4 regions of the Azospirillum mesophilum genome follow, and region 2 is predicted to be linked to each of the others. Evidence: riboswitches for the same ligand, from Rfam matches in the RefSeq annotation. Region 2 holds a riboswitch; each other region holds the start of a gene.
The links. A riboswitch is a leader RNA that binds a small molecule or an ion and turns the genes downstream of it on or off. The one in region 2 is predicted to bind thiamine pyrophosphate.
Positions count from the first base shown of each region.

Region 1 (3,203 bases), on a different contig from region 2:
ACCGCGCCGATCGGCGCCACGGCCGCCGCGACCCGCAGGCCGGATCCGAAGGCGGGCAGGGCCGCCGGCAACCGGACGTGCCACAGCACCGACCAGCGCGAGGCGCCCATGGTCTGGGCCAAGTCCAGCCAGCCCGGCTCCGTCCGGCGCAGACCGTCGAACAGGGTCGTGGTGACGGGAAAGAAGATGACCAGCACCGCCATGGCGACCTTCGACGCCATGCCGTAGCCGAGCCACAGCACGAGCAGCGGCGCCAGCGCGAAGACCGGGATCGCCTGGCTGACGACCAGCAGCGGCATCAGCCAGCGCCGCGCGGTCTGGACGCTCGCCAGGATGAAGGCGCTGACGGCGCCGAGCAGCACGCCGAGCACGAGCCCCAGCAGGATCTCGGCCAGCGTCGTCGCGCCATGCTGGACCAGCAGGGGAGCCTGCCGTTGCAGCGCGTCCGCCACGGCGAGCGGTCCGGGGAGGATGTAGCGGGGCACGCCGGTGGTGATGACAAGGGCTTGCCAAAGGCCGAGCAGCACCGCGACGGTAACGAGGGCGCGCAGGAGCCTCATCCCGCCAGCCTCCGCAGCAGTTCCGCCTGCATCGCCAGCAAGGCCGGGTCATCGACGGGGCGGGGCGGCAGGCCGGGAGGCTCCAGCGCCGGGCCGATGGTCGCCGGCCGGCCGGTCATGACGTGGATGCGGTGGCCGAGGCGGAGCGCTTCCAGCGGATCGTGCGTCACCATCAGCACCGTTCGCCCGGCCAGGGCCTTCGCTGCCAGGTCCTGCAAGCGCAGGCGTGTCAGGGCGTCGAGCGCGGAGAAGGGCTCGTCCATCACGACCAGCGGGCGGTCTTCCATCAGGGTGCGGGCGATGGCGACGCGCTGCCGTTGCCCGCCGGACAGCGTGGCGGGCCGGTCCTGTTCCCGCCCGCCGAGCCCCACCTGATCGAGCAGCGCGCGGGCGCGCTCGACCACCCCCGGCGCGCGGCGCTCGTGCCGCAGGCGGGCACCCAGCAGAACGTTGTCGAGCACCGGCAGCCAGGGAAGGAGCAGGTCCTGCTGCGCCATGTAGGCGATGCGGCCGCGCAGGGGCTGCCCGTCGCCGGCGGTGATCGCAGTCGGCGGCTCCGGGTCGGCGAGGCCGGCGACCATGCGCAGCAGCGTGGTCTTGCCGACGCCGCTCGGCCCCAGCAGGCATGTGGTGACGCCGGCCTCGACGGTGAGGGCGAGGTCCGAGAACAGCGCCGTCCCGCCATAGGTCAGCCGCGCGCCGGTGACGGTCACGGACAGGGGCGGGTGCAGCGTTTCGGGACGGACGGGTGCGTTCATGGGCTCACTGATCCCTTCGCCGGCATGATCCGGATCAGGTTCCAGGGGTCGTCCCCGTTTCGGGACCTCTCAGCCGACGATCGGCTCCCCCCAGTGATGTTTGGCGACTATGACAAGTCGGTGAGATGCGAGCAAGCGTCAGCGCCCCGCCACGTCAACATCCGGCGTTCTCCCGGATATCTCCAGAAGCAGCTTGCTGAGGATGGCGTCGGCGAAGGATTCGAAGTTGATCGCGGGCACCAGGAAGGCGCCGGGGCCGCCGATCACATGGTCGCGGTAATAACCGTCAAGGTCGATGGGCGCCGCCCCACCCCAGGGGTTCGGCCGGTCGTTCAGGATCGGCAACCCGTTGATGGTGATCCCGGCGGACACCGCCTGGTCCCGCGCCCATTCCACCGGGCGTCCCCGGTTGTTCACCCCGTCGCCGGACACGTCGATGACCCGCCGGGCGCCCTCGAATCCGTTGTCGTCGAAGAGGCGGGCGCAATAGTCGATGGCCCCGCTGATCGAGGTCCACTGCGCCGACGCGATGGGCGATTCGGCGACGGAGGACGCGAGGGCATCGACGCTCGCCGGATCGCCAACAAGGGTCCAAGGCACGACGATCCTTTGGAACGTGTCGCCGGCCCACTCCACATAGATCACCGCGATCCGGCCGAGCGGCCCGCCGTGGATCGCCGCCTGGACCTTGGGGTTGGTCAGGGCCTGGACATAGCCGTCCCGTTGCAGCCGCGCTTCTTCCGGATCGACGCTGCCGGAGACGTCCACCGCCAGCACCAGTTCCAGATCGACCGGCACCTCGGCGCGGGCCGCGGTCGCCGCCAGAATCAGCACGATCATGCCCGCCCAACGCCGGTACCCGAACATGCCGCCCCCTCCGCGCGTTTCCAAAACAAGAGAGTTCGGATCGGGACCGCGGCAAGGGGGCGTTGACGGAATGGCCTAAGCAGGATTTCCGAACTCCGCCCACATGGGCGGGCTCGGAAATCCTGCAAAACCATAGAGTCCGCAGATTTGTCCAGGCCGGGCCTGTGGCCCGATCTGGACAAATCTGCTTAGCCGCGCCACCTCTCCTGCGCATGTCCAACAACTCTTCACCACGTCCCCTGTTCATCGGCAGCGAGATCTACCGGGGCTCCAGCTACGGCCCGAAGCATCCGCTCGCCATCCCGCGCGTCTCCACCGCCATGGACCTCAGCCGCGCCATGGGCTGGCTGCCGGACGACGTCTATCTCGACAGTCCGCAGGCCACGCCGGACGAGCTGGCGCGCTTCCACACGCCCGACTACATCTCGGCCCTGCAACGGGCCGAGCAGGCGCAGCGCGTCGATGCGGAGACGGGGGAGCGCTACAACCTCGGCAAGCTGGAAAATCCGGTGTTCCCGGAGATGTATCGGCGCCCGGCGATCAGCGCGGGGGCGGCGATCCTCGGCGCACAGCTGCTGGCCGGGCGGGAATCGGGAATCGTCTACAGCCCGGCCAGCGGCACGCACCACGCCCGTCCGGGCCGGGCCAGCGGCTTCTGCTACATCAACGCGCCGGTGCTGGGCATCCTGGCTCTGCTCGACGCCGGGTTCGAGCGTGTCTACTACGTGGACCTGGACGCCCATCACGGTGACGGGGTGGAGGAGGCCTTCGCCCACGACGACCGCGTACTGACCCTGTCGGTTCACGAAGACGGGCGCTGGCCCTTCACCGGCAAGGCGGAGGACCGGGCGGGCGGCATGGCGCGCAACCTGCCGATGCCGCAGGGCTTCAACGACACCGAAATGGCCTACCTGATGGCGAACGCCATCCTGCCGCTGGGCCGGGCGTTCCGGCCGCAGGTGGTCGTGGTCCAGACCGGGGCCGACGCCCTGTCCGAGGATCCGCTGAGCCGCCTGGA
Region 1 covers NZ_JBPXMQ020000013.1:97,757-100,959, reverse strand. Annotated here, with positions in the region: gene ACSVC7_RS14625 (ABC transporter permease) at 1-560, opposite strand, end outside; gene ACSVC7_RS14620 (ABC transporter ATP-binding protein) at 557-1,318, opposite strand; TPP riboswitch at 1,312-1,419, opposite strand; gene ACSVC7_RS14615 (DUF1194 domain-containing protein) at 1,457-2,185, opposite strand; gene ACSVC7_RS14610 (acetoin utilization protein AcuC) at 2,398-3,203, shown strand, end outside.
Region 1: another riboswitch for thiamine pyrophosphate. It lies ahead of ACSVC7_RS14620 (ABC transporter ATP-binding protein); the one in region 2 lies ahead of thiO (glycine oxidase ThiO).

Region 2 (3,203 bases):
GGTGTCCGCCATGCACGCCGACCCCCAGGAACCGAACCGCATCCCCGACGATGAGCCGAAGACGGCGGAACGCCCCCACCAGCTGCGGGAGGAGGGCGAGGAGGAACGCCGCTACGGCGTCGAGCCGGAGTTCGTGGAGACAATCGTCGCCCGCCTTCATGGGGACGGGCGTGAGGGGCTGCGCGCCGAGATCGAGACGCTGCACCCCGCCGATGTCGCGGACCTGATCGAACAGCTCGGCCACGACGAGCGCGAGGCGCTGATCGAGGTGCTGCGCCCCGACTTCGACGGCGAGGTGCTGAGCTACCTGAACGCCGACCTGCGCGAAGAGATCGTCGAGCTGTTCGAGCCGAAGGAACTGGCCGCCGCCGTCGCCGACCTGGACACCGACGACGCGGTCGACGTCATCGAGGATCTGGACGAGGAAACCCGGCGGGAGGTTCTGGAGAATCTGCCGGCGGAGGACCGCGCGCTCGTCCAGGAAAACCTGACCTACGACGAATACACCGCCGGCCGCCTGATGCAGCGCGACTTGGTGGCGGTGCCGCAGTTCTGGACGGTGGGCAAGACCATCGACTATGTCCGCGCCGCGTCGGAGGATCTGCCGGAGGACTTTTACGACATCTTCGTCGTCGATCCGATGCACCGGGTCGTCGGCTCGGTGCCGCTGTCCCGCCTGCTGCGGCAGAAGCGGTCCGTCCGCATCGCTGACATCGTGACGGAGGAGGTGGACACCATCCCCGCCACCATGGACCAGGAGGAGGTGGCGAACCTCTTCCGCCAGTACGCGCTGGTCTCCGCCCCCGTGGTGGACGCGGGCGGGCGGCTGATCGGCGTCATCACCGTGGACGACGTGGTCCACATCATCGACGAGGAGGCGGAGGACGACATCCGCAAGCTGGGCGGCGTCGGCGACACCGGCGTGTTCAGCGGTATCGGCGACATCGCCCGATCGCGGGTCTGGTGGCTGGCCGTCAATCTGTTCACCGCCTTCGTCGCGGCCGGCGTGATCTCCCTGTTCGAGGGTACGATCTCCCAGATCGTGGCGCTGGCCGTGCTGATGCCCATTGTCGCCTCCATGGGCGGCAACGCCGGAACGCAGACCCTGACCGTGGTGGTCCGGGCGCTGGCGACGCGCGAGCTGTCCTCCTCCAACGCGCTCCGCGTGGTGGGGAAGGAGGTGCTGGTCGGCCTCATCAACGGCATCGTCTTCGCCATGCTGGTCGGGCTGATCGCCTGGGTCTGGTACACGCCCATGATCGGGCTGGTGATCGCCTGCGCGATGATCATTAACCTGTTCGTTGCCGGCCTGTTTGGCGTGCTGATCCCGCTGGGGCTGGACAAGCTGGGGGTCGATCCGGCGGTGGCGAGCGTGGTGTTCCTGACCACCGTCACCGACGTGGTCGGCTTCTTCGCCTTTCTGGGGCTTGCGGCTGCGATGCTGCTGTAGGTTGCTTTTTGGGGTTGCCAAGAAGCGGGGCTTTGCGGATTATCCGGACATTGGCTGGGGTGCCGTGCGGGATGCGCTCGCGCGGCTGAGATCACACCCATCGAACCTGTCTGGATAATGCCAGCGAAGGGAGCCGCCGCATGGTCACTGCGCCCTCGTTCCGTCCTTCGTCTACCAATCCGTCCGTTGCCATCCTCGGCGCCGGGGTCATCGGCCTGTCCATCGCGTGGCGGCTCGCCGCCGCCGGCTGCCGGGTCGAGGTCTTCGACCGGGGCGCCGTCGGGCGCGGGGCCAGCCACGCCGCCGGCGGCATGCTCGCCGCCTGCGTGGAGACCGAACCGGGCGAGGAAAGCCTGCTGCCCCTGACCCGCGCTTCCCAGGCGCTGTGGCCCGCCTTCGCGGCGGAGCTGGAGGCCGCCTCGGGCCTTCCCGTCGACCTGCGCACCGAAGGCACCATGGTCATCGCCCTCAACGCCGATGACGCCGCCAAGGTGCGCGTCCTGCACCAGTTCCAGCATGGCCTCGGCCTGCCGGTGGAGTGGCTGACCGGGGCGGAGGTCCGCCGCCGCGAGCCCTATCTGCAGCCCGGCGTGGCCGGCGCCCTGTTCTGCGCGGGCGACCATCAGGTGGACAACCGCAAGCTCGCCAGCGCCCTGCACGCCGCCGTGCTGTGCGCGGGCGGCGTGGTGCACGAACACACCGAGGTCACCCGCATCGAGGTGCGGAATGGCCGCGTCGCCGGCCTTCGCGTCGGCGACCGGCTGGTCGAGGCCGACCGGGTCGTCCTGGCCGCCGGGGCCTGGGCCGGCGGCATCGAGGGGCTTCCCCCGGCCGCCCGACCGCCGGTCCGCCCGGTCAAGGGCCAGATGATCTGCGTCCGCATGGACGAACGCTTGCCGCTGCTGCGCCATGTGGTGTGGACGCCCGGCACCTATCTGATCCCGCGCCTGGATGGCCGCCTGCTGATCGGCGCGACGACGGAGGAACGCGGCTTCGACGACCGCCTGACGGCGGGCGGCCAGTTCGCCCTGCTGGAGGGCGCGTGGCGCGCCCTGCCGGGCATCGCCGAACTGCCCATCGAGGAAAGCTGGGCCGGCTTCCGTCCGGGCAGCCGCGACGACGCCCCGATCCTCGGCCTCTCGGCGGTCGAGGGGCTGATCCTGGCGACCGGCCACCACCGCAACGGCATTCTGCTGACCCCGGTGACCGCCGATTCGATCGCCCGCCTGATCCTGACCGGCGAAGCCGACCCGGTGATCCAGCCCTTCGCCATCGACCGCTTCCAGCCGAAGGGAGCCGCCGCATGAGCGCCTTCATCCGTGTAAACGGCCGGGACGAAGCGCTGGCCGCCGACACCGTCGCGGCTCTTATGGCGGGGCGTGGCATTGCTCCGGGCACGTCCGGCGTCGCCGTGGCCTTGAACGGCGCCGTCGTCCCCTCCCGCCGCTGGCCGGAAACCCCGCTCGCCCCCGGAGACACCGTCGAGATCATCCGCCCCGTCCAGGGCGGGTGAGCCCCATAGTCCTTCTCCCCAAGGGGGAGAGGGGACAGAGGACCCCCATGCAAGACGACACCCTGACCATTGCCGGCCGCAGCTTCCGCTCGCGGCTGTTCCTGGGCACCGCCGGCTATCCGAACCAGCAGGTCATGCTGGACGCGTTGGCCGCCAGCGGCACCGAACTCGCCACCGTCGCCATCCGGCGCATCAGCCTGGACGGCTATTCGGAAAGCCTCGTCGACGTCCTCGGCAACC
Region 2 covers NZ_JBPXMQ020000002.1:350,638-353,840, forward strand. Annotated here, with positions in the region: gene mgtE (magnesium transporter) at 11-1,450, shown strand; TPP riboswitch at 1,496-1,599, shown strand; gene thiO (glycine oxidase ThiO) at 1,591-2,757, shown strand; gene thiS (sulfur carrier protein ThiS) at 2,754-2,963, shown strand; gene ACSVC7_RS03830 (thiazole synthase) at 3,011-3,203, shown strand, end outside.

Region 3 (3,203 bases), on a different contig from region 2:
GACCAGGATCACCAGCAGCGTCGCGTAGAGCATCCCCAGCGCCACCGGGTAGGACAGCACCGACGACACCCCCACCTCGAACAGCGCGATCAGCAGCGCGCCGACCACGGCGCCCGGCACCGATCCCCAGCCGCCGATGGTCACGGCGATGTAGGCCTTCAGGATCAGGTCGCCGCCCGCCGTCGGCGTGACGAAATAGCGGTTGGCGAGCAGCAGCCCCGCCGCCCCGGCGTAGGCCGTGCCCAGCGCGAAGGTCACCAGGACCATCGCGGTCACCGGGACGCCGCAAGCGCGCGCCATCTCCGGGTCCTGCGCCGTGGCGCGCAGCCGGCGGCCGAGTTGAGTCCGCCCGAACACCCACTGCTGCGCCCCGATCAGCAGCGCCGCCACGGCGATAATGGCCAGCGACTGCTCCGCCACCACCAGCCCGCCGATTTGGACCGTCCCACCGGAGAACAGCGGCGCCGCCGCGCGCGGCTCCGGTCCGAACAGCACCGACGCCCCGTTCTGCAAAATAATCCCGGCGGCGATGGTGCTGATGAAGACCGTCACCGGCGGCCGCCCCCGCAAGGGCAGATAGGCCGCGAACGCCAGCACAAGCCCCAGCGCCGCCATAAGAAGGAGCACCACCGGCAGAAGCGCGATCCCCGGCACGGGCAGGTAAGGCGCCAGCGCGACCGCCAGCATCCCACCTGCCATCACAAGGTCCCCCTGCGCGAAGTTCACCGCCGACGTGGCGTTCAGCACCAGCACGAAGCCCAACGCGACCAGCGCGTAGGCGGCGCCGAGGGCAATCCCGTTGACGAGGAGTTGCAGGGTGATCAAGGCCTTTGCCCCCTCCCCGACCCTCCCCCGCTCACGCGGGAGAAGGAGCCTGGGCACGCGCTCAAATTCCCTCCACCGCGACGCGGGGGAGGGTTAGGGAGGGGGCAAAAGCCTCCCCTCGGCCTCACTTCACCACACCCGTCACGTTGTCGTACCGCTTGACGATCGCCGGCACGCGCGAGGCGCCGTCGTAGCAGACGATCACCGCCGAATGGGCCATGTTGCCCTTGCCGTCCGACCGGTAGGTCATCGCCAGCCCCCGGTAAGTCCCCTCCGACAGCGCCTTGCGCACCTCCTCCGTCGTCCGGGCGCCGGCCTTGACGGCCTCCAGCACCATGCGGGTGCCGTCATACTGGCCGAGCGCGAAGGCGTCGGGCTCCGCGTTGAAGGCGCTGCGGTAGGCGGCGGTGAAGGTCTCCACCTCCGGGCTCCCGCCGGAGATGGGCGAGGCGGCGGTCTCCGCGCACACGCCCTTCAGTTCGGCGGGCTCCAGCAGGGCCGCGGTGCTCGGCTGGTGCATGGCGGAGCCGGCGACGATGGGAATGTCCACGCCGTTCGCGGCGGCCTGACGGATGAACAGCGCGGTCGGGCCGGAATGCAGGTGCAGGACCAGCACGTCCGGCTTGGCGGCCAGCGCCTTGGTCAGCACCGGCAGCAGATCCTTGGCGGCAGGGTCCACCCCCTCCTCGAACACCGGCGCGACGCCGAGGGCCTTGAACGCCTCGATCAGGTGCGCCTTGCCGCTCTGCCCGTAGGCGGTGGTCTGGTAGATCAGCGCCGGGCGCTTGCGGCCCAGTTCCTCCACCACATAGCGGGCGTGCGCCGCCTTGGTCACGGCGTCGCCGGGGAAGAATCGGAAGACCCAGGGGTTGCCCTGCTCGGTGATGCTGGCCGTGCCGGAGACGGTGATCAGCGGCAGCTTGTAGTCGGCGGCCAGCGGCAGCATCGCCAGCATCTGCGTGCCGAGCATGCTCGCCACCACCGCCGTGACCGGGCCGCCGGCCGCCCGCTCCAGCGCCGTGACGGCGGCCTCCGGCGAGGTTCCGGTGTCGATCACCTCCGACTGGACGGTCACACCGGCCGGCGCCTGCTTCAGCGCCAGCACCGCCCCGTTGCGCTGGCTGGTCCCTTCCAGCGACAGGAACCCGGTCAGCGGCACCAGAACCGGCACCGACGCGGTCTCCGCCCGAACGGTTCCCGTCGCCGTGATCGCCAGACCCAGAATGATTGGAAGCAGCCGCCGCATGGATGTGTCTCCTCCTGGCCGGCGGGGAGCCGTGCGAGGGCGGGAGCCTTTGGGGGCGGTGCCTCGAACGGTCGGCTCCCTTCGCTGGCATGACCCAGATCAGGTTCGATGGGTGTTGTCTCAGCCCGCGTCGCAGCGGGCACCCCAGCCGTAGGCCCGCACAGTGTCGCCCCGCCCTGCCCCTGTCAAGAAACGCCAACTCAAGAAACCGCAACGCGCGGCCCAGGCGCGGAAAGGCAACAATCCATCCTGCGGCAATTGGTCGCCCGCATAGGTCGTGAAAGTTTTCACCAACGTCCGGGATGCAAATCGCTGAACTTTGGTTTACCAATTGGACGAGACAGAACAACCGCTTCGTCGCCAAAGAGGACGCCTGATGCATCCCACCGCAGCCGCTGCGCCAACTCCGCAGTCCGAGGCGACGGAGCTGGACCGCGAACTTTGGCGGATCGACGCGCGCACGGAAGAGATGCTGCGTAGCCTGGGACCGGCGCTCGGCCCCGTCCTCGACGCGTCGATTACCTCCTTTTACCAATTCATGGCCGGCCAGCCGGGCACCGCGGCCCTGCTGTCCGATCCCGAGCGCATTGCCGCCATCCAGCGCCTTCACCGCGCGCAGTGGGACGCCTTCTTCGCCGCCAACTTCGATTCCGCCTATCTGGAGCGCGTCCGCAGGCTGGGCCGCACGCACCAGAAGGTCGGGCTGGATCCGAAATTCTACATGGCCGGCTACTCCATGCTGCTGGAGCGCATGGCCGCCCATGTGATCCGCGCGCACCGTTTCGACCGCAACCGCGCGGCGGCGGAGGTCGGCGTGCTGATCCGCGGCGTGCTGATGGAGGCGGAGCTGGCGCTGTCCGTCTACCACCACGCCGCCACCAGCTCCGACATGACGGCGGAAATGGAGGAGTTCGCGGAGGGCTTCGAGCGCGAGCTGAGCGAGGCCGTGGATCTCGTCCGTCACAACGCCGCCAGCATGGAGGGCGCCGCCGACGAGGTGCTGGGTGCGGCCAACAAGGTGGCGACGGAGGGCGAGCACGTCACCGAGGCGTCCGAACAGACCAACATGAACGCCCGCCTGATCGCCCTGGCCGCGCGCGGACTGTCGGAATCCTTCGCGGACATCACCGCC
Region 3 covers NZ_JBPXMQ020000042.1:5,819-9,021, forward strand. Annotated here, with positions in the region: gene ACSVC7_RS26835 (branched-chain amino acid ABC transporter permease) at 1-825, opposite strand, end outside; gene ACSVC7_RS26840 (ABC transporter substrate-binding protein) at 950-2,071, opposite strand; TPP riboswitch at 2,131-2,228, opposite strand; gene ACSVC7_RS26845 (methyl-accepting chemotaxis protein) at 2,448-3,203, shown strand, end outside.
Region 3: another riboswitch for thiamine pyrophosphate. It lies ahead of ACSVC7_RS26840 (ABC transporter substrate-binding protein); the one in region 2 lies ahead of thiO (glycine oxidase ThiO).

Region 4 (3,203 bases), on a different contig from region 2:
GTGATCTTCATCGAGCAGAATTTCGGCCCGCACATCGAGCAGAAATGGGCGACCTTCGCGCCGTCGGCCGGCAGGGTCTGGTCGTGGAAGCGCTCCGCCGTCTCGGGGTCGAGCGACAGGTGGAACTGGTCGCGCCAGCGGAACTCGAACCGCGCCCGCGACAAGGCGTCGTCGCGTTCCTGGGCTCCCGGATGGCCCTTGGCGAGGTCGGCGGCGTGGGCGGCGATCTTGTAGGTCACCACGCCCACCTTCACGTCGTCGCGGTCCGGCAGGCCCAGATGCTCCTTCGGGGTGACGTAGCAGAGCATCGCCGTGCCGAACCAGCCGATCATCGCGGCACCAATGGCGCTGGTGATGTGGTCGTAGCCCGGCGCGATGTCGGTGGTCAGCGGCCCAAGCGTGTAGAAGGGCGCTTCCGCGCACAGCGCCAGCTGCTTGTCCACGTTGGCCTTGATCTTGTGCATGGGCACATGGCCGGGGCCTTCGATCATCACCTGCACATCGTGCTTCCAGGCGATCTTGGTCAGTTCGCCCAGCGTCTCCAGCTCCGCGAACTGCGCGGCATCGTTGGCATCGGCGATGGAGCCGGGGCGCAGCCCGTCGCCCAGCGAGAAGGCGACGTCGTACGCCTTCATGATCTCGCAGATCTCCTCGAACCGCTCGTAGAGGAAGCTCTCGCGGTGGTGGGCGAGGCACCATTTCGCCATGATGGAGCCGCCGCGCGACACGATGCCTGTGGTGCGCTTCGCGGTCAGCGGGATGTGCGCCAAGCGGATGCCGGCGTGGATCGTGAAGTAGTCGACGCCCTGCTCCGCCTGTTCGATCAGCGTGTCGCGGAAGATCTCCCAGGTCAGGTCCTCGGCCTTGCCGTTGACCTTCTCCAGCGCCTGGTAGATCGGCACGGTCCCGATGGGCACGGGGCTGTTGCGCAGGATCCATTCACGGGTCGTGTGGATGTTGCGGCCGGTGGACAGGTCCATGACGGTGTCCGCACCCCAGCGGATGGACCAGACCATCTTGTCCACCTCCTCCCCCACCGAGGACGCGACGGCGGAGTTGCCGATGTTCGCGTTGATCTTGGTGAGGAAGTTGCGGCCGATGATCATCGGCTCCGCTTCCGGGTGGTTGATGTTGGCCGGGATGATGGCTCGCCCGCGCGCCACCTCGTCGCGCACGAACTCCGGGGTCACATGATCGGGGATGGACGCGCCGAAGCTCTCGCCGTCGCGGGCAGCGGCTTCCGCGAGGCGCTGGCGGCCCAGGTTCTCGCGCACGGCGATGTATTCCATCTCCGGCGTGACGATGCCGGCGCGGGCGTAGGCCATCTGCGTGACCGTTTTGCCCGGCTTGGCGCGCAGCGGCCGGCGGCCGGCGCGGTCGAACACCGGGACGGCGCGCGCCTCGCCCACGCGCAGCCCGTCGTCCTCCGGACGGATCGCGCGGCCGTCATAGGCCTCCACATCGCCGCGCGCCTCAATCCAGGCGCGACGCAGCTCCGGCAGGCCGCGGCGGATGTCGATGGCGACCGCCGGGTCGCTGTAGGGACCGGAGGTGTCGTAGACGCGCACCGGCGCCTCGCCGCCGCCCACGTCGATCTCGCGCATGGCGACGCGCAGGTCGGGCGTCCGCTCGCCGGGGAGATGGACCTTGCGCGACGACGGCAGCGGGCCGGTCGTGACGGTGAAATTGTCGAGGGAAAGAGTGTCGGGCATCTTGGATCTCCATCGCATTCCGATCGTGGAGATCCGGGTGTGACGGAGCGGCAGAACGGACCCGTCCATCCGCCTTTTTCGGGCGTGTGATTCCGACGGTCCGCTTGTTCCTGTCCCTACGCCGGTACGACCCGGATCAGGTTCAAAGGGTTCGCGCTCTACGGCGTCATCTCAGCCCCGTATCGGGGGCTCCCCTTGGAACATCGCCATGCTTACGGTCGGCGCAGGGCGCTGTCAACGACAGTTTGAATGTGGGTATGTTCGGCCCGCAAACCAAAAAAATTGGCCGTGCTGTCGCCAGCACGGCCAGTATCCGAGAGGTTCGCAAAAAATGCGAAGCAACAACCCGCCCGTTACAGAGGGTGAAGCACCCTTTGCATCTCCAATATTGCCCAAACATATCCGGGAACGCAAAGCATCAACGGTGGTTTTCCACGCTGCGGAAAAGCAAACATTGAAGTAAAAAAAGACCGCGCCGTTGCCGACGCGGTCAGTTCATTTTCTGGGAGCACTACGTGAACTGACAATCAAAGCGTTCGCCGCTCAAACCGGCACGCGACCTCCAATCTCCGCGGTGACCGCGGCGGCTGTGCGTTTCACCATTTCGCCGAAGGCCGTCACGCGGGCGTTGTCGATGCGGCGAGACGTGCTCGACAGCGACAGGGCTCCGATGACGTGGGCGTTCTCGTCGTAGATGGGGGCGGCGACACAGTGCATGCCGTTCACCCGCTCCTCCTGATCGACGGCGTAGCCGCGATTGCGCGTCAGCGTCAGTTCACGGTGCAGTTCCGGCAGGGAGGACACGGTGGTGCGGGTGAACTGGCGCATGCCGCGCTGGTTCAGGATCGTCTGGATGCGGGCGTCCGGCATGCCCGCCAGCAGCGCCTTGCCGACGGCGGAGCAGTGCAGCAGCGTGCGTTCCGTGACCGGCAGCGCCGCCTGGGCGACGCGGGCGCCGCCGATGCGGTGCAGGTAGATGGCCTCCCCGTTCTCCTCCACCGCGAGGTTCACGACCTCGCTGGTTTCCTCCATCAGCCGGCGCATGCGCGGCCGGGCGACGTCGAGGAGGCTGCGCGTCTTCAGGAAGCCGGAGCCGGTCATATAGGCCTGCACCCCCACGGCCCAGCCGCGCTTGCCCTGGTCGAAGCGGACGTAGCGCTCCTCCTGCAGGGTGGTCAGCAGCCGGTGCGTGGTGGAGGGCGACAGATCCGCCGCTTCCGCCACGGCGGTGAGGCTCATCGGGCCGTCCGACTGGCCGAGAATGGTCAGGATGTTCAGGGCGCGCGACAGCGATTGGACGAGGTTTCCCTTCGCCGCGCGATCGGCCGTCTCCGGGCCGCTGGCCTGCGCTTGCGTCTTCATGGTCCCATCCCTCTCGATGCTTCGGCACTTTTGGCGTGCCGCATTGTTCTGGGTGGTTTTGCCCCCACCCTTCCCACGGCTTTGCCGTGGGCCCCTTCCCTCCCCCGCTTCGCAGGAGAGGGAGATCTA
Region 4 covers NZ_JBPXMQ020000022.1:87,630-90,832, forward strand. Annotated here, with positions in the region: gene thiC (phosphomethylpyrimidine synthase ThiC) at 1-1,712, opposite strand, end outside; TPP riboswitch at 1,808-1,918, opposite strand; gene ACSVC7_RS20680 (IclR family transcriptional regulator) at 2,256-3,074, opposite strand.
Region 4: another riboswitch for thiamine pyrophosphate. It lies ahead of thiC (phosphomethylpyrimidine synthase ThiC); the one in region 2 lies ahead of thiO (glycine oxidase ThiO).